Regions from separate parts of the Ruegeria sp. BE1 genome, predicted to be linked through region 1. Evidence: riboswitches for the same ligand, from Rfam matches in the RefSeq annotation. Region 1 holds a riboswitch; each other region holds the start of a gene.
What was found. Region 1 has a riboswitch for cobalamin ahead of ACR0J5_RS08275 (DUF1636 family protein). Riboswitches for the same ligand answer to the same signal wherever they lie in the genome.

Region 1 (5,696 bases):
TCGCCGAACTGGCTTTCCTTGATGTCGCAGACAAAGCGGTCGATACGGGTGATCGCCTCGGCGGTGCAGGTGGCCTGATCCAGCCCCAGATCGCTTTCCAGCCCGATGGCCTGCGCCTCATCCCGGATGTCTTCCTGCAGCCGGTCGCGGCGTTTGGGGTCTAGTCCGTCGGCGTTCGAGAATTCGTCCAGAAGTGACTCCAACCGCACCATCCGGTCGGGCGTACCGCTTTCCTTCAGCGCGGGCGGGATATGGCCCAGCGTCACAGCTCCGATCCGGCGTTTGGCTTGCGCGGCTTCGCCGGGGTCGTTGACGATAAACGGATAGATGACGGGCAGATCGCGGATCAGCACTTCGGGCCAGCAATCAGCGGACAGGGCGACCGATTTACCCGGCAACCATTCCAGCGTGCCATGCGCGCCGATATGGATCAGCGCATCTGCGCCGAGGCTTTTGCGCAGCCACAGGTAAAAGGCCACATAGCTGTGGCGCGGGGTGCGGGACAGATCGTGATAGTCGTCATCGCGCAGCTCGGGCGTGCCGCGCTCGGGTTGCAGCGCGATCAGAGCTTTGCCGCGACGCAGGGCAGTGAAATGCAACGCACCGTCCGAGAATGCCGGGTCGTCTTCGGGGTTGCCCCAGACAGTTTGCAGATCCAACTGCAAGTTCTCGGGCAATTCGGCCAGTGCGGTCAGGTATTCTGACAGCGGCCACGAAAGCCGCGCGTCCAGCAGAGACTCAGAAATCGGTTCGGCGGGCGCGGTGTCATAGCCTTCGGCCTGCAAGTCGGACAGCATCGCCTCGGCAGAGGCCAGTGCGTCCAGACCTACGGCATGGGCCATTTGCCAGTCTTTGCCGGGATAGGTGGACAGCACCAGGGCAGGGATTTGATCCACCTTGGGCGCATCTGACAGGTTCAGCCAGCCAGTGACCCGGTCCAGAATCGCCTCGATCCGTTCGGGTTCAGCCCGGTGGGCAAAGCGCGAATACTCCAGATGCGGATCGCGCTTACCCGGTTCCTTGAACGAAGCGATGCCCGCCGAAATACGCCCGTCCACCTCGGGCAGCACCACGTGCATGGCAAGGTCGGCGGGCGACAGACCCCGTTCGGCCTCGGCCCAGGCTTTGCGGCGCGAGGTGGCCAGCGCGACCTGAAACACAGGAACATTGCCTGCATCAAGGGGCGAAGTGCCCGACGCGCCTTTGCCCGAAAAAGACGTGGCGTTGATGATTGCCGATGGTTTCAGTGCGGTGATGTTTTCCCGCAGCCACTCGGCAGCTGCCGGCGCTTTCAGCGATGGCGCGAACATGCCAACCGCATTGAACCCACGGTCACGCAGGCTGCGGATCAAAGCCGCAACGGGCGCGGTGTCGGCGGATGTCAGATAGGCGCGGTAGAAGGTCACAAGGATGCGTTTGGCATCGCCAGAGAACGCTTCATCCATCGGAATCACGCCGCGATCCGGGCACCATGCACCGCATTCGGGGATGGTTTTCGCACCCATCACCGGCCCGGCATAAAGCCCGGCGGCCAATGCCATTTGCGCCAGCGCGGCCTGCGCTGCAACTTCGCCACCCGTGTCACACAGATGCGCCAGACGGCGCAGGGTTGAGACGGGCAGGGTGGAAAACTCATCCAATCGTGTATCTTCGCGCCCATCGGCGGGCAGGACGGCCAGAGCCAATCCCTTGGCCTGCGCCAGCGCCAGAACCTGCTGCAACCCGTAGGCCCAATAGGGCACCCCGCCGATCAGACGGATCAGGATGCCCTTTGCCCCCTCCAACGTCTGTTCGACATAGGTGTCAACGGACAGGGGATGTTTCAGCGCCGTCAGATTGGCCAGCCGCATTGTCGGCATGCGCCCTTCGGGCCCGCCACCGCGATGCCAGCCCGCCGCAAAAGCGCCAAGGTCGCTGTCCGAAAAGGACAGCACCACCAAATCCGCAGGGCTCTGGCCCAGATCGGTTGGGGTTTCGGTTTCCTCTAACCCGTGGCTTTCGCGAAAGACGACGTGCATGGCTTACTCGGCGGCCTCGGTCACGCCCACGAGGATATCGCGGATTTCAGCCTCTTTGATGTCGTCATGCTCGGCAATGACGACCAGACGCGAGCGACGCTCTTCGCCGGGTTCCCACGGGCGGTCATATTGGTGACGGACGCGCGCACCCACGGCCTGCACCAGCAGACGCATCGGTTTGCCCTGTACGGCGGCATAACCTTTGACGCGTAGGATGTTCTTCTCATTTGCCAGGCGTTCGATTTTCGCCACCAGATCGGCAGGATCGGTCTGTTCCGGCAGCTCGACAATGATGCTTTCGAAATCGTCATGTTCGTGATCGTGGTGGCCGTCATGATGCGACGGACGCGCGTCCATGTCATCCTCTGCCGCGGCCTCCAGACCCAACACGACGCGCACATCCACAGCGCCTTCGGCGACCTCGACGACAGGCAGGGGGCGCGGAGCCTCGGCTGCGATGATCTCTTTGGCTTTGGCCACGCCTTCGGGGCCAGCCAGATCAGGCTTGGTCAGCAGGATGATGTCGGCGCAGGAAATCTGATCTTCGAACACCTCGGACAGGGGTGTTTCGTGATCAATCGAGTCATCGGCCAGACGCTGGGCATCCACCGCCTCGACATTGGGCGCAAACCGACCGGCGGCGACGGCCTCGGCATCGGCCAGCGCGATCACGCCATCCACAGTGATCTTCGAGCGGATATCGGGCCAGTCGAACGCCTTCAGCAACGGCTTGGGCAGGGCGAGGCCAGAGGTTTCGATCAGGATGTGATCCGGGCGCGGCTCCAACGCCATAAGCGCCTCAATCGTGGGGATGAAATCATCGGCCACGGTGCAGCAGATGCAGCCATTTGCCAGTTCCATGATGTTCTCGGCCGGGCAATCCGGGATGGCGCAGGATTTCAGGGTGTCGCCATCCACACCCACATCGCCAAACTCGTTGACCACAACGGCCAGACGTTTGCCCTGCGGGTTCTGCATCAGGTGACGCACCAAGGTGGTTTTGCCCGAGCCCAAAAAGCCGGTGATCACAGTGACGGGAAGTTTTTCAAGAGTGCTCATTTCAGGGCTCCAATCGGGGGAATGCGGGCCGCACAGTTTTTGCGGAAATGTTCAGGGCGTTCGCGCCATTTGACCAGACCGTCCTCGGTCGCGAGATATTTGGTCACGCCTTCGATGATGGTCTCGACATGGTCGGTTTCATTGAGGTTCTCATAGACAAAGGTCCAGCGCGCAGGGCCACCGCGCAGCACGATTGAACACCCCTGATCGCAGTTCGACAGGCACTCGACCGGTTTCAGCTCGATCCCCTCGGGCAACTCGGCCTCTGCCAGCGCCTTGTGCAACAAGGTGCCGGGCCGTTGGGCGTCATCCTCAACCGGCAGGCCACGGCGACAGGTGGTGCAGACCAGCAGTTCGACTGGCGCGCTTTCGGTCACGTCTCTCATCCCCCCAAATCCTCTTCGCGGGGGACGGGGTTTCATGCGGGCCACGTCGGTACATGGACCCGACACCGGATCACCCCGTCCGGTTTCTAGTTCGGGCGCTGGCAGGTCTCCCGGCTTGCGGATGTCAGAGGATCACTCTGGCAGATGTCCCGCCTTCCCGGTCCTATTGGGCCAGTGGCTTTGGGCACCCTCTCCGGTCACGGTCGCGGGGGCGGCTGCGTTTGACGGATGACCCGCTGACGCATTCCCTTTTCATCTGCACATGCAGACACCAACGACAGCGACATGCGGCAGTGTTGGCCCGCTTGTCAAGCGAGTCGCGCCGATCCGCGGCAGGGCGGGTAAAAAGCGACCTGTCTGCGTCGCTGGGCGGCATGATCCCCGGTTGCCAACGTGCTGGCATGGAACCAGAACACAAGCGGGAGGGCGTGTCGCATGAAGGTAGGGTTTATCGGGCTGGGCAATGTCGGCGGCAAGCTGTCAGGTTCGCTGTTGCGCAACGGGATTGATCTGACGGTTCACGATCTCAATCCGGATTTGGTCGCAGCGTTTGTGGCAAAAGGGGCCATAGCGGCCGAGGGACCGGCCCAGCTGATGCGCGATTGCGAGGCGGTGATCACGTGCCTGCCTTCCCCGACCGCGTCAGACGCCGTGATGCAAGAGATGCTGCCCGAGGTCCGTCCGGGCAAAATCTGGATGGAGATGTCCACCACCGACGAGGCCGAGGTCAAGCGCCTTGGCGCCATGGTCATCAAGGCCGGTGGTGCGGCTGTCGATTGCCCTGTGTCAGGCGGATGCCACCGGGCGGCGACGGGTAATATCTCGATTTTCGCAGGCTGTGACCGCGATACCTTTGAGCGCATCCTGCCGTTCCTGACCACGATGGGCCGCCGGGTGCTGCATACCGGCGATTTGGGCACGGCCTCGGTTCTGAAAGTGATGACCAACTATCTGGCCACGGCCAACCTGATCACATGCTGCGAGGCGCTGGTGACGGCCAAAGCTGCGGGTATGGACCTGAACACGACCTACGAGGCCATCAAGATCTCGTCTGGCACGTCCTTTGTGCATGAGACCGAAAGCCAGGTCATCCTGAACGGCTCACGCGATATTTCGTTCACGATGGACCTTGTGAAAAAGGATATCGGCCTGTTTCAGGACGTCGCCGACCGGGCCGGGGTCCCGCTTGAGATCAACCCGGCGATGATCCGTATCTTTGACGACGGGATTGCCCGCTTTGGCCCGCGCGAATTGTCGCCCAATATCATCAAGCGGCTGGAAGAGGCCACAGGTCTGAACATCACCGCGCCGGGTTTTCCGACTGAGATGCTGGACGATGAGCCCGAAGAACCCGGATACGAGGTCATCCCCCAAGGGCGTGGGGCCGAATGACGCAAGCGAAGGGCTTTGGTCGGTTGGCCGAAAACTGGAGAAGTGGAGGCGAGTACCTGTTTTGAAATCGAACCCACTCTGAACTAATTGATAATAAAAACAGATACTTAAGCGAATCTCACATTCTTCGTAACCAAGAAATGTTGCGGGATTTGTTGCGGGATTTGGTTGCGAACTCTCTCACAACCAAATCGCCTTAACCTTCATCATCTTTTAGTTTTGGTATCCCGAGAATTGGGTCATCACTAGGCTCTGGGAAGATCAACTGGTTTTGCGTTTCCAACAATTGATCGTAGATTTCGGCTTCACTCTCATCAACGGTTTCGTCCGCGTCATCTTCCTCTGTTTCGCTGGGTGGCGCTATCCTCAGTTCGATAGTCAGGCTCTCTGCGCACTGCTGCGGCAATGATTGAGCGTTACGCGCAGGTTTCGCCGGGTGAAACTGATGACGTTTTGACGCTTCTAAGTGAGGCCAAGGAGAGCAAAGCGTGAACGGAATTGTAAAATGGATTGTAAAATGCGCTTCGGCAGAAATTGCCAATGCTTCTAACCCATTGAAAAGTAGTGGAGGCGAGTACCGGAATCGAACCGGTGTACACGGATTTGCAATCCGCTGCGTCACCACTCCGCCAACTCGCCTTTTCAAGTAAAATCAAATACTTGCTGTGGTGTGGCAGGGGTTTTAACACCTTTCTTTTGGGGCGTCCAGAGGATAGATGGGAAAAATCGGCCGCCGGGTTGCGCGGCGTCTGTCAGGCGGTCTCCAAATGACTGTGATTTGACCAAACTTTCCGTACCATAGCCGTTGCCGCCTTGCCTTGGATATGGCACAAGCCAATCA
Region 2 (5,696 bases), on a different contig from region 1:
TCCGTCCAGTGCGGACAATGTCCCGCCCAGCACGTGATAGCGGCCTTTGAAGACGCCTGCGCGCTCCATCGCCCACAGGTCGGCCACGTCTTCGACCACGCAGAGCTCTCCGGTGGCGCGGGCCTCGGCGTCGCAGATGTCACAGATGTCGGTGGTGCCCACATTGCCGCAGTTCAGGCATTCGCGGGCGGTGATGGCGACCTGCTGCATGGCGTCGGACAAGGGCGTCAGCAGCAGCGCACGTTTGCGGATCAGGTGCAGCACCGCGCGGCGGGCCGAGCGGGGGCCGAGGCCGGGCAGTTTGGCCATCAGGTCGATCAGATTGTCGATGTCGCTGTTCGAGCTCACGGCCTGTCCTGTCTGGGGCCAGAGGGAGCCTCCGGCCGGGATAATTGGAAAGAGATGAAGGTCAGAACGGCAGCTTGATGTCCGCTGGCAGACCCATGCTTTCGGTCAGCTTGGCCATTTCCGCCTGAGAACGCTCGGCCGCCTTGGTCTGGGCGTCCTTGATAGCAGCCAGTATCAGGTCTTCCACCACTTCCTTGTCGTCGCCGTTAAAGATCGAGGGATCAATGTCCAGACCTTTGAGCTCGCCCTTGGCGGTGGCGGTGGCTTTGACCAGACCTGCACCGGATTCACCGACCACCATCAGGTTGTTCAGCTCTTCCTGCATTTCGGTCATCTTGGTTTGCAGGTCCTGTGCGGATTTCATCATCTTGGCCATGTCGCCCAGACCGCCTAGTCCTTTGAGCATCGTGTTTTCTCCTGTGGTTCGGTTTGCAGCCTAAATACGGGCGCTGTGCATGCGGCACAAGGGCTCCCGCCCGTCGTCAAGGTCTTTGGCAAGACCTTTCCTCCCCTTGGGCCAGTCAGGGGTATCGGCGTCAGCCGATGGCCCGTGGCGGGCGCGGGAGGGCTTGTTGGTTTTGGCAGGCCAATGTCAGTCTTCCTCGAACGGATCCCATTCGTCCTCGACCTCGGGCAGGGCTTCGGTTTCGACCTTGGCGGCGCGTTGTTCGGGGGTTTCTATGCTTTTGATCCGGGCCTTGGGGAAATGCATCAGAACCGCCTGAACCAGCGGATGTTGCTCGGCCTCGGCTTTGACCGCCAGATCGGCGGCATCGCGCAACTCGGCGATGGTTGCGGCTTCTCCGTTGGCCACGATCGTGACGGCCCAACGGTTTCCGGTCCAGCGTTGCAACGCCGTTCCCATCCGTGCGGCAAGATCGGTGGGCGCGGAATCCGTGGGTGTAAACTCAATCCGCCCCGGTTGGTATGAGACCAGCCGGACACCGTTTTCAACCTCGACCAGCAGCTTCACATCCCGGTTCGTGCGGATGAGTTCGACCACATGCTCAAAGCTGGGGTAGCGGGCCAGAGCCGTCTGCACATCCTGCGCCAGAGCAGCAGTTGGCGCGCCGGCACTGCCGCGCGCGGGCGGCACATAACTCGTGGCTACCGAGGCGGCGTGTGTCGGAGCGGGTATTCCTCCGCCGGGCCCGCCGTTGGGCGGTGGGGGTGGAGCATCCTGCAGCCGTTTGATCAGCTCTTCCGGGCTGGGTAGGTCGGCCACATGGGTCAGGCGGATCACGGCCATTTCGGCGGCCATCATGGCGTTGGGCGCGGCCGAGACCTCCTCGAGCGCTTTCAGCAGCATCTGCCACATGCGGGTCAGAACGCGCATCGGCAGGGCCTCGGCCATTTGCTGTCCGCGGGCGCGTTCATCGGGGGACACCGTGGGGTCTTCGGCTGCATCCGGGGTGATTTTGACGACCGAGACCCAATGGGTGATCTCGGCCAGATCGCGCAGCACGGCCAGCGGGTCGGCCCCTTCGGCATATTGCGCGCCAAGTTCGGTCAGCGCGCCGGCGGCGTCCCCACGCAGGATCATGTTCATCAGGTCCAGCACACGCCCGCGGTCGGCCAGACCCAGCATGGCGCGCACCTGATCGGCGCTGGTTTCCCCGGCGCCGTGGGAAATAGCCTGATCCAGCAGCGAGGTTGCATCCCGTGCCGACCCTTCGGCAGCACGGGTGATCAGGGCCAGCGCATCCTCGGCGATTTGCGCGTTCTCGGCCGCTGCGATCTTGTTCAGAAGGCCGATCATGTCCTCGGGCTCGATCCGCCGCAGGTCAAAGCGCTGACAGCGGGACAGGACCGTCACCGGCACTTTGCGAATCTCGGTGGTGGCAAAGATGAACTTTACATGCTCGGGCGGTTCCTCAAGCGTCTTGAGCAGCGCGTTGAAGGCGCTGGTCGACAGCATGTGGACCTCATCGATGATGTAAATCTTGTAGCGGGCGCTGGCCGCGCGGTAACGGACACTGTCGATGATCTCGCGGATGTCATTCACGCCGGTACGGCTGGCGGCGTCCATCTCCATCACGTCGACATGGCGGCCTTCCATTATGGCGGTGCAGTGTTCACACTGGCCGCAAGGCTCGGTCGTTGGGCCACCAGTACCATCGGGTCCGATGCAGTTCATGCCCTTGGCAATGATCCGGGCCGTCGTGGTTTTGCCGGTGCCGCGAATGCCGGTCATGATGAAGGCTTGCGCGATCCGATCCGCCTCGAACGCGTTTTTCAGGGTGCGCACCATGGCGTCCTGACCGACCAGATCGGCAAAGGTTTCCGGGCGGTATTTGCGGGCAAGAACCTGATAGGCGGGGCTGGGCGTGTCGGTCATGGGGGCTCTGTCGGATTCGGGTTCCGATGCAGCGTAGAGACCCCCGCCGCCCGCGTCCACCGCCGCAATGGGTGAAATTCGGTTTGCATCGCGCTTTGCGCATCGTAGAAGCGCATCTGAAAAAAGGGGCGCGCAGATGAGTCATTTTGCGATTCATGCAGTGAACGTGGGAAACGGGCTGCTTGCCCTGTCGCCTCTGCCGGGTCGGGCGGGGGGCTACGTGCGGGATTTCTCGGTCCTGCGGGAATGGCAGCCGCAGCTGGTGATTTCGATGACCACTGGTGCGGAGATGCAGCAGGCAGGCGCCTCTCGCCTTGGGGATGATCTTCGCGATGCGGGTATCCAATGGGCGCATTTGCCGGTTGCCGATTTTGGCACGCCGCCCTCTGATATTCAGGCCGTCTGGCCCGAGGTCAGCACCGCAGCGAAAGAGGTATTGGCCGGTGCGGGGCGGGTGCTGGTCCATTGTCGGGGCGGGTGCGGACGCTCGGGAATGGTCGTGCTACGCCTGATGGTCGAACTGGGCGAGTTGCCGGACGCGGCGCTGAAGCGCCTGCGCGCGGTTCGCCCTTGTGCGGTCGAAACCGAAGGTCAGATGGAATGGGCGGTGCAAGCCCATCGCGCCACCCCGGAAGGATAGATTAGAGAGCCACCCGCTGTTCCGGCCGGACCGCCGCCCCGGTTGCCAGTTTCGACACTTGCAGCATTGCGCAAGGAGGCGTCGGCAACATCTGAGCCGGGCGGGTGGTGAACTCTGGCCCGAACAGCATTTCTGCGTAGTCCTCCAGCGCGTCGATGGGGGCGTCAGCCTCGGCCCCGCCGAACATGAGGATTTGGTCTCTGTTCGCCCGATACCGAACAGCACATCCTTGCGGGCAATGGGCCAGCTCTGCGCTGCCTTCAAATTCGAAATCGTCGGATGTGGCCGGTATTGCGCTTTCCATGGCTTGCACGATGGCGCGGGCCATCTGCGCCAGGGCCGGGCAGGTCTTGCCGGTTTTCTGGCATAGGGTGGCTGAGAATTCGTGCGTCTTTGTCTTCCAGATCATACTGCGCCCTCCGCGCATTGAGCGGGGCAAAGATCAGGTGTGACAGCGAACTGACGACCTGCCCGGACACCCCGCCCGAGTTACAGTTGTGTTCGATGGCAGGTCTCCTGACTTGCGGGTCATCGCGTTGCCGACCTTCCCAGCCTTTCGGCCAGTGGTATTTTGGCATTGCTCACCGCTTACAGTTGCGGGGGCAGTCGCGGCCTTGGTTCATATCGGCATAGCCAATCAGAACCGCACCGTGTTCCCTTTTCATCCCGCCCCGAAGATCGGGGACGAGAACCATCGCGCAATCGCTAGCGGGTGCAGGTGACCCGAGTCAAGCGCGCAATTGACGCGACGAGGTGGACGCATGGTCATGTTGCGCCCCTGTTGACTTGGGTCGGGAAATCGGGCCGGTATAGAAAAGTGAACCGTCTGGTTCAGAATCGGGAGCCGCGCCATGCTGGACACCGCGCAGACTGTATCGACGCAGGACTTCGAATTCCCCTCGGGCACAGGCACGCTGTCCGCGCGTCTTTATGCGCCGGTGGCTGATCCTGAAGTTGCCGTTGTGATTCACGGTGCGACAGGTGTGCCGCGCGACTATTACCAGCACTTTGCCCGGTGGTTGGCGGCCGAACAGGGCATGGCTTGCATGACCTATGACTACAGCGATTTTGGCCATTCGCTGAAGGGGCCGTTAAAGGCATCCACGGTCACAATGGCGGATTGGGCTTTGATCGATATGCCTGCGGCGCGAACCGAGATGCGGAGACGGTTTCCCGAGGCTCAGCAGTGGAGCATCGGTCATTCCGTCGGTGGTATGTTGGGGCCTGTTCAGCCGGATATTGATCTGATCGACCGTATGATATGTGTCTGCTCCGGGCCTGTGACAGTGTCTGACCATCCTTGGCCTTACCGGGCGCTGGCTTTGTTGTTCTGGTACGGTCATGCGCCGCTTGCAGTAAAAGCGCTCGGCTATCTGCCGGGCAAAGCCTTGGGCTTTGGCGCTGATTTGCCTGCCAGCGTCTATTGGCAATGGCGCCGCTGGTGCACGGCGCCCCGCAATTACCTGCCCGAGATCGGCCAGACCCTGCCCGACGCGGGGTGGGCGCAATCGAGAACCCCGGTGGATTTGTACACGTTTGACGACGATGATGTCGTGCCGCCGAACGCGGTGTGGCGGCTGGCCGATCTGTACGGACCGCACGCGCGCCGCCATCTCTTGTCACCGGGGGATTTCGGTCTGACCAAAGTGGGCCATATCGGCGCGTTCGCCCGACGCAGCGCAGCCGTCTGGCCAAAGCTGATCGCATAGCGCGTATTATTCTTCTTGTGGGGATGAAGTGAGAGGTTGGACATCGACCCAAGCGGGGCTCGTTGTGGCTGCTTCCTTCCGGACCTGACCAGGTTGGCGAGGCGCTCGCCCGCGCCAACCTCTCAGGGCTTGATATAAGTAAGGAACCGGTGGAACGCAACCCGTCACAGGGCCAATCGGATTTGTAAAAAACCCTCGGCGTCTTCGCCCAGCACCTGCGGACGATAAGCATCCAGTTCTGAGATATGTTGCGTCGCTTTCGAGCCGGTTCGGATCAGTGCGGTGGCGCCGCCGGGTATCGGAGCAAACCGAAACGGCCGGGATACATGGTGCAAAGGGTCCTGTGGCAGGTTGCCTGCGATATAGGCCTGTAAGACCTCCTGCACTGACAGGATCGGAAGGGGGATTCGTTCTGCCCGCTCCAAATGCGGGAAGTGACCACCGCCATTGGCTCTGTAATTGTTCAGAGCAACCACAAAACGCTGATCAGGGCGCAGCGGGTTGCCCTGAAACAGGATGTTCCGAACCCGGGAGGCCTGGGGATGGATGGTTTGCCCTGACGGATCAAACCGGGCGGGCTGCGTCAGGTCAATCTGGCAGCTGAGCCCATGAAGAATATCAAAGTTATGGCCCACGCGGCCGGGGTCTACCAAGTTGGTTT
Region 3 (5,696 bases), on a different contig from region 1:
GTTGATGTCGCGGGTCGTGGCCTCGGCCGGGAAGAACAGGGTTAGCGACAGGCCCTGATCCACATGTTCGGTGGCCGCCGCGTATGTGTCGATCAGGGCCTCGGGGCCGATCTCATAGGCATCGCGGTAGTATTCGAGGTTGTCGTTGTCCATGAAGGCTGCCGGGTAATAAACGCGGCCTATCTTGCCTTCTTTGCGGATTTCGATCTTGGAGACGATCGGGTGGATCGAAGAGGTCGAGTTGTTGATATAGCTGATCGACCCTGTTGGCGGCACCGCCTGAAGGTTGCGGTTATAGAGGCCGTGCCTCATCACATCGGCCTTCAGCGCCGCCCAGTCATCACGCGTGGGCAGGGTCATGCCATCAAACAGCGCTTTTACGCGGTCGTTTTCGGGCAGCCAATCGCGGGTGGTGTATTTGTCGAAGAATGTGCCCGATGCATAGTCGGAGTCCTCAAACCCCTTGAATGACGTTTTGCGTTCCTTGGCCAGATCGCAAGAGGTGCGGATCGCGTGATAGGCCACGCTGGCGAAATAGACCGAGGTGAACTCAACCCCTTCGGGTGAGCCATAGTGGATATGTTCGCGCGCCAGAAACCCGTGCAGGTTCATCTGCCCCAGACCAATCGCGTGGCTTTCATCATTGCCACGACGCACGGAGGGGACCGAGTCAATCGCCGACATCTCAGACACTGCCGTCAGTGCGCGGATCGCAGCGCCAACAGTGCGGCCCAGATCGCCGCCATCCATCGTCTTGGCGATGTTCAGCGACCCGAGGTTGCACGAGATGTCCGTGCCCAGATGCGCATAGCTGAGGTCATCATTGAATTCCGACGCCTCATTCACCTGCAGGATTTCCGAGCACAGGTTCGACATGTTGATCCGGCCCGCGATTGGGTTCATCCGGTTCACCGTGTCCTCGAACATCACATAGGGATAGCCGGATTCGAACTGAATCTCGGCAATGGTCTGAAAGAACTCGCGCGCGTTGACCTTGGATTTGCGGATGCGTTTGTCATCCACCATCTCGTGATATTTCTCGGTGACCGAGATTTCCGAGAAGGGCACGCCATAGACCTTTTCCACGTCATGCGGTGAGAACAGGTACATATCGGCGTTCTTTTTCGCCAGTTCAAAGGTGATGTCGGGGATGACCACGCCAAGGCTGAGGGTCTTGATACGGATTTTCTCATCCGCGTTTTCGCGCTTGGTGTCGAGGAACCGCATGATATCGGGGTGGTGCGCGTTCATATACACGGCCCCAGCCCCTTGCCGCGCGCCCAGTTGGTTGGCGTAGGAAAAGCTATCCTCCAACAGTTTCATCACAGGGATCACGCCCGAGGACTGGTTTTCGATCCCCTTGATCGGTGCGCCATGCTCGCGGATATTGGTCAGCAGCAGCGCCACACCGCCGCCGCGCTTGGACAGTTGCAGGGCCGAGTTGATGCCGCGCCCGATGCTTTCCATGTTGTCTTCCAACCGCAGCAGAAAGCACGAGATCAGCTCACCACGTGACGCCTTGCCCGCGTTCAGGAAGGTTGGCGTGGCGGGTTGGAACCGGCCATCCAGAATTTCCTCCATGAAGGACAGGGCCAGCGCCTCATCCCCGCGCGCCAGTGCCAGTGCGGTCATCACAACGCGGTCTTCGTACCGCTCAAGATACCGTTGCCCGTCGCGGGTTTTCAGAGTGTACGAGGTGTAATACTTGAACGCGCCCAGAAAGGTCGGAAACCGGAATTTCTTGGCATAGGCCGAATCCCAGATCTGACGCATGAAGTTCTTGGAATACTGGTCCAGAACGGCCGCTTCGTAATAGCCTTCGGACACCAGATAGCCCAGCTTTTCATCCAGCGAGTGGAAGAACACGGTGTTCTGGTTCACATGCTGCAGGAAATACTGCCGCGCGGCCATGCGGTCTGCGTCGAACCTGATCTTCCCCTCACCATCGTAAAGGTTCAGCATCGCGTTCAGCGCGTGATAGTCCTGCTCATTTACGCTGCTGTCGAGCATTGGTGTCTCCCTAGTTTTTCAAGCCCGGCGCGGACGCGGGCGATGTCGGTGTCAGTGCCGGCCAGCTCGAAGGAATAGAGCAGCGGAACGTTGCATTTCTGGGCGATGATGCGACCGGACATGGCGTAGGTCGCACCAAAGTTGCGATTTCCAGCGCCGATCACCCCGATGATCCCGGCGCGGCGGGCCGGGTCGTTCAGAAACCGGATCACCTGTTTCGGAACCGCCCCGCGCCCCTCGCCATCGGCATAGGTCGGGCAGATCAGAACATAGGGGCCTTTGGGGTCAGGCAGCGGGTCCATCCCGGTCGGAATGCGGAAAGAGGTCAGCCCCAGCCGCGTCACAAAGCGGTGGGTGTTTCCGGATTTCGATGAGAAATAGACCAGCGCCGGGATCGGCGCGGTCATGGATCAGGCCAGCTGGGCGATCATGTCGGGGCGAAAGCCCGACCAATGTGCGCTGCCAGCGACCACAACGGGGGCCTGACGATAGCCCAGCTCGGTCACGTGGGTCATGGCGCTATCGTCCTGAGTCAGATCGACCACATCATAGGCGACGCCCTTTGCATCCAGCGCGCGGGTGGTTGCGGTGCATTGTACGCAGGCGGGTTTGGAATATACGGTAATGCTCATGTCGTCCTCTGTCCTTTAATCAAAGTCGAGGACGCTGCGGGGAAAATGCCCCAGAACACGCCCCCGAACCCTCCGTTCGTGGTTATCATTTGCGCCCGGCAGGTCTCCTGGCTTGCGGATCGTGGTTCGGACTGGCCTTCCCAAAAGCACGCTTTCAGTGGCGTGTCCAGCCGAACGATCCGCTTACAGTTGCGGGGGCAGCGCCGGTTTTTCACCGGTTTCCCTCTTAGCTTTCGACAGGAATCGAAAGAACCGAAGCAACTGTATATAGAGTTTGGTTGCCACTTCTTGTCAATATATAGGGTGAAGGTCCGATAAATTTCTTTTTCGCACAAAACGTGCCCCAGCCACAAAATGGTGAAGTCCTAGTGTGATCTCTTGTCGAATCAACCCCGTTTGTGTTTTGTCGCCGTGATGGTTCCCTGACCGCGATCTGCGGGACGGGATAAAAGGGAATACGGTGCGGCGCTTTTCATGCCAAATCCGTAACTGCCCCCGCAACTGTAGGCGGTAAGCGACCCGAGATCGTCCACTGGGCCAAAGCCTGGGAAGGATCGGGACAGCGTTGACCCGCAAGTCAGGAGACCTGCCATCCGATTTTAACGTAGCTGGGCGGGGTGTCCCAGAGGGAGTAGACAGTGTTTCAAACGGTCCATGCCGTAAAAAGACGTGTCCTTGCTTGCCCCCCGACCAATCGGAGGAGCCGAGGCCTATGTCAGTACAAAAATCTCCTGTCCCATATGGTGGGACACACGGGGTAGACGCCTTTCCTGTGGACCTTCCTATGCGCGCCGTTGCTTGGAGTGCGCATCAATGATCAGGCGCGCCATGACCAAGTGGGGCCGGTGCCTGACTGAATATAGTGTGATAGCGCAGGTTGCGGGTGCATTGGCACTGTCGGCGCTGTTGTGGCTATCGATCTACGCGGTGATCTGATGACAACTGTTCTGCAACTGCGCGACCTGACGCTTGGATATAGTGATCTGACGCTGTTTCGCCGCCTCTCGATGGATATTGAGGCCGGAACCACCCTTGCGGTGCTGGGCGCCAATGGCTCTGGCAAGAGTACGTTTGTCAAAATGATGCTGGGCCTGATGGACCCTCTTTCCGGCAGTCTGCACTGGCCGCAGGGACGCCCGCGCGAAATTGGCTATCTGGCGCAGATGACCGAATTCGACCGGCGGTTTCCCATACGCGTGCGGGATCTGGCCGCGATGGGTGCGTGGCGCGGGTTTGGATTTCGGTCCGGACTGGACAGCGCGGCGCGGGATCGGATGACCGCCGCCTTGGATGAGGCCGGTGTTCTCGATATCGCGGACCGCCCCCTGCATATGCTGTCGGGTGGCCAATTGCAGCGAGCGCTGTTTGCGCGGGTCATCATGCAGGACGCCCCGTTGATCCTGCTGGACGAACCCTTTGCCGCCGTCGACCAATCCACCGAGGAGCATCTTTTGAAGATCATCCGCCGTTGGCGCGACGAAGGCCGTGCAGTGGTGTTGGTCGTGCATGATCTGTCCTCGGTTCTGGATCATTGCAGCCATGCCCTGTTGCTGGGCGGACAAGAGGCAACGCACGGGTCGGTCAATGAAGTGCTGACCCCACATCGGCTGGTTGCACAGGGCTATATGTCGGAAAGCCAGGCCTCATGGATGTTCCGCAACAACTCCCCCGCATCGGAGAGCGCATATGTTTGATCTTTTCGCCGAAATGTGGAGCTTTGCGTTCATGCGCCGCGCTTTTGTGGCGACAACGGTTCTGTCGGCCTCGGTCGCGCCGGTGGGGGCGTTCCTTGTTCTGCGCCGCTTGTCGCTGGCGGGTGAGGCGATGGCCCATGCGATTACGCCCGGCATCGTTATCGGCTTTGTCACGGCGGGCCTGTCGGTCATGTCGCTATTGGTCGGTGGGCTGATTGCGGGCGTAGGCGTTGCCATTCTGACCGCGTTTCTGGCGCGCAGAACCATCCTGCGCAGCGATGCCAGCCTTGCATCTCTCTATCTGATCGCGTTGGCGGTGGGGATCTTTATCTTGTCGGCGGCCGGGTCTGCGGTGCCGCTGAAAAGCTTTCTCTTCGGCTCGATCCTTGGGATTGACGATGCCTCGATGTTGCTGGTGGGCGGGGTTGCGACTGTAACGCTGGTGGCGTTTGCCTTTCTTCTGCGCCCGCTGATCGTGAGCACATGCGACCCGGTCTATTTCGAAACCCAAACACGCTGGCCGTGGCTGGTGGATCAAGGTTTCATGCTGCTGCTGGTTTTGAACCTGCTGGCCGCGTTCAAGACGCTGGGTACGTTGATGGCTGTCGGTCTGATGATCCTGCCTGCAACGGCGGCGCGCTATTGGGCCAGCACAATCACGGCGCAGCTGGTTTTGGGCTTTGTCTTTGCCCTGTCCAGCTGCTGGATCGGGCTTAGCCTGTCCTACCTGTTTCCAAACACGCCCTCGGGCCCGGCCATTGTGCTGGTGGCGGGTGTGTTCTTTCTGATCTCGGCCATTTTCGGCCCCCTTGGGTTTGGCGGACGGCTGCGCAAATCGTCCGTTTCAAAGAGCGTCCCCCTTGCGCAAATTCAACAGGAAGAGAGAGCAAAATGACTCTTATTAAATCCCTCTACGCCGGTATTGCCTCGGCGTCCTTTGCTCTGGCCGCATTTCCGGCTGCAGCTGCTGACGAAGACATCCAGATCGTCGCCAGCTTTTCAATTCTGGGCGATATGGTCGAAGAGGTCGTAGGCGATCTGGCCACGGTGACAACCATCGTTGGCCCCGATGCCGACGCGCATGTCTATCAGCCGTCGGTTGCCGACGCCAAGGCCGTCGCCCAGGCGGACATCATCTTTGTCAACGGTTTGGGATTTGAAACCTGGTCCGACACGCTGATCTCGGAATCCGGGACCGAGGCCACCGTGCATGTCGCCACCGATGGTATCACTCCTGTGAAGGTGGACGGCGAAATCGATCCCCATGCCTGGAACGCGTTGACCAATGGCGTGATCTACGTGACCAACGTGGCGGATGCGATGAAAGCGGCCATGCCCGAACACGCTGATGAGATCACCG

Region 2: linked by a shared signal. The riboswitch ahead of ACR0J5_RS12580 (hypothetical protein) and the one ahead of ACR0J5_RS08275 (DUF1636 family protein) in region 1 are both predicted to bind cobalamin.
Region 3: linked by a shared signal. The riboswitch ahead of ACR0J5_RS15920 (metal ABC transporter ATP-binding protein) and the one ahead of ACR0J5_RS08275 (DUF1636 family protein) in region 1 are both predicted to bind cobalamin.

The regions. Positions count from the first base shown of each region.
Region 1 is NZ_JBQFTY010000002.1:404,791-410,486, reverse strand. It holds gene cobN (cobaltochelatase subunit CobN) at 1-2,018, opposite strand, end outside; gene cobW (cobalamin biosynthesis protein CobW) at 2,022-3,077, opposite strand; gene ACR0J5_RS08275 (DUF1636 family protein) at 3,074-3,463, opposite strand; cobalamin riboswitch at 3,547-3,754, opposite strand; gene ACR0J5_RS08270 (NAD(P)-dependent oxidoreductase) at 3,899-4,855, shown strand; gene ACR0J5_RS08265 (hypothetical protein) at 5,052-5,396, opposite strand; tRNA gene ACR0J5_RS08260 (tRNA-Cys) at 5,421-5,494, opposite strand.
Region 2 is NZ_JBQFTY010000003.1:483,349-489,044, forward strand. It holds gene recR (recombination mediator RecR) at 1-348, opposite strand, end outside; gene ACR0J5_RS12565 (YbaB/EbfC family nucleoid-associated protein) at 410-754, opposite strand; gene ACR0J5_RS12570 (DNA polymerase III subunit gamma/tau) at 941-2,686, opposite strand; gene ACR0J5_RS12575 (dual specificity protein phosphatase family protein) at 2,754-3,326, shown strand; gene ACR0J5_RS12580 (hypothetical protein) at 3,328-3,735, opposite strand; cobalamin riboswitch at 3,816-4,037, opposite strand; gene ACR0J5_RS12585 (alpha/beta hydrolase family protein) at 4,178-5,035, shown strand; RNA gene ffs (signal recognition particle sRNA small type) at 5,062-5,160, opposite strand; gene ACR0J5_RS12595 (bifunctional 2',3'-cyclic-nucleotide 2'-phosphodiesterase/3'-nucleotidase) at 5,200-5,696, opposite strand, start outside.
Region 3 is NZ_JBQFTY010000005.1:221,745-227,440, reverse strand. It holds gene nrdE (class 1b ribonucleoside-diphosphate reductase subunit alpha) at 1-2,010, opposite strand, end outside; gene nrdI (class Ib ribonucleoside-diphosphate reductase assembly flavoprotein NrdI) at 1,992-2,405, opposite strand; gene nrdH (glutaredoxin-like protein NrdH) at 2,421-2,642, opposite strand; cobalamin riboswitch at 2,722-2,914, opposite strand; cobalamin riboswitch at 3,041-3,250, shown strand; gene ACR0J5_RS15920 (metal ABC transporter ATP-binding protein) at 3,578-4,336, shown strand; gene ACR0J5_RS15915 (metal ABC transporter permease) at 4,329-5,231, shown strand; gene ACR0J5_RS15910 (metal ABC transporter solute-binding protein, Zn/Mn family) at 5,228-5,696, shown strand, end outside.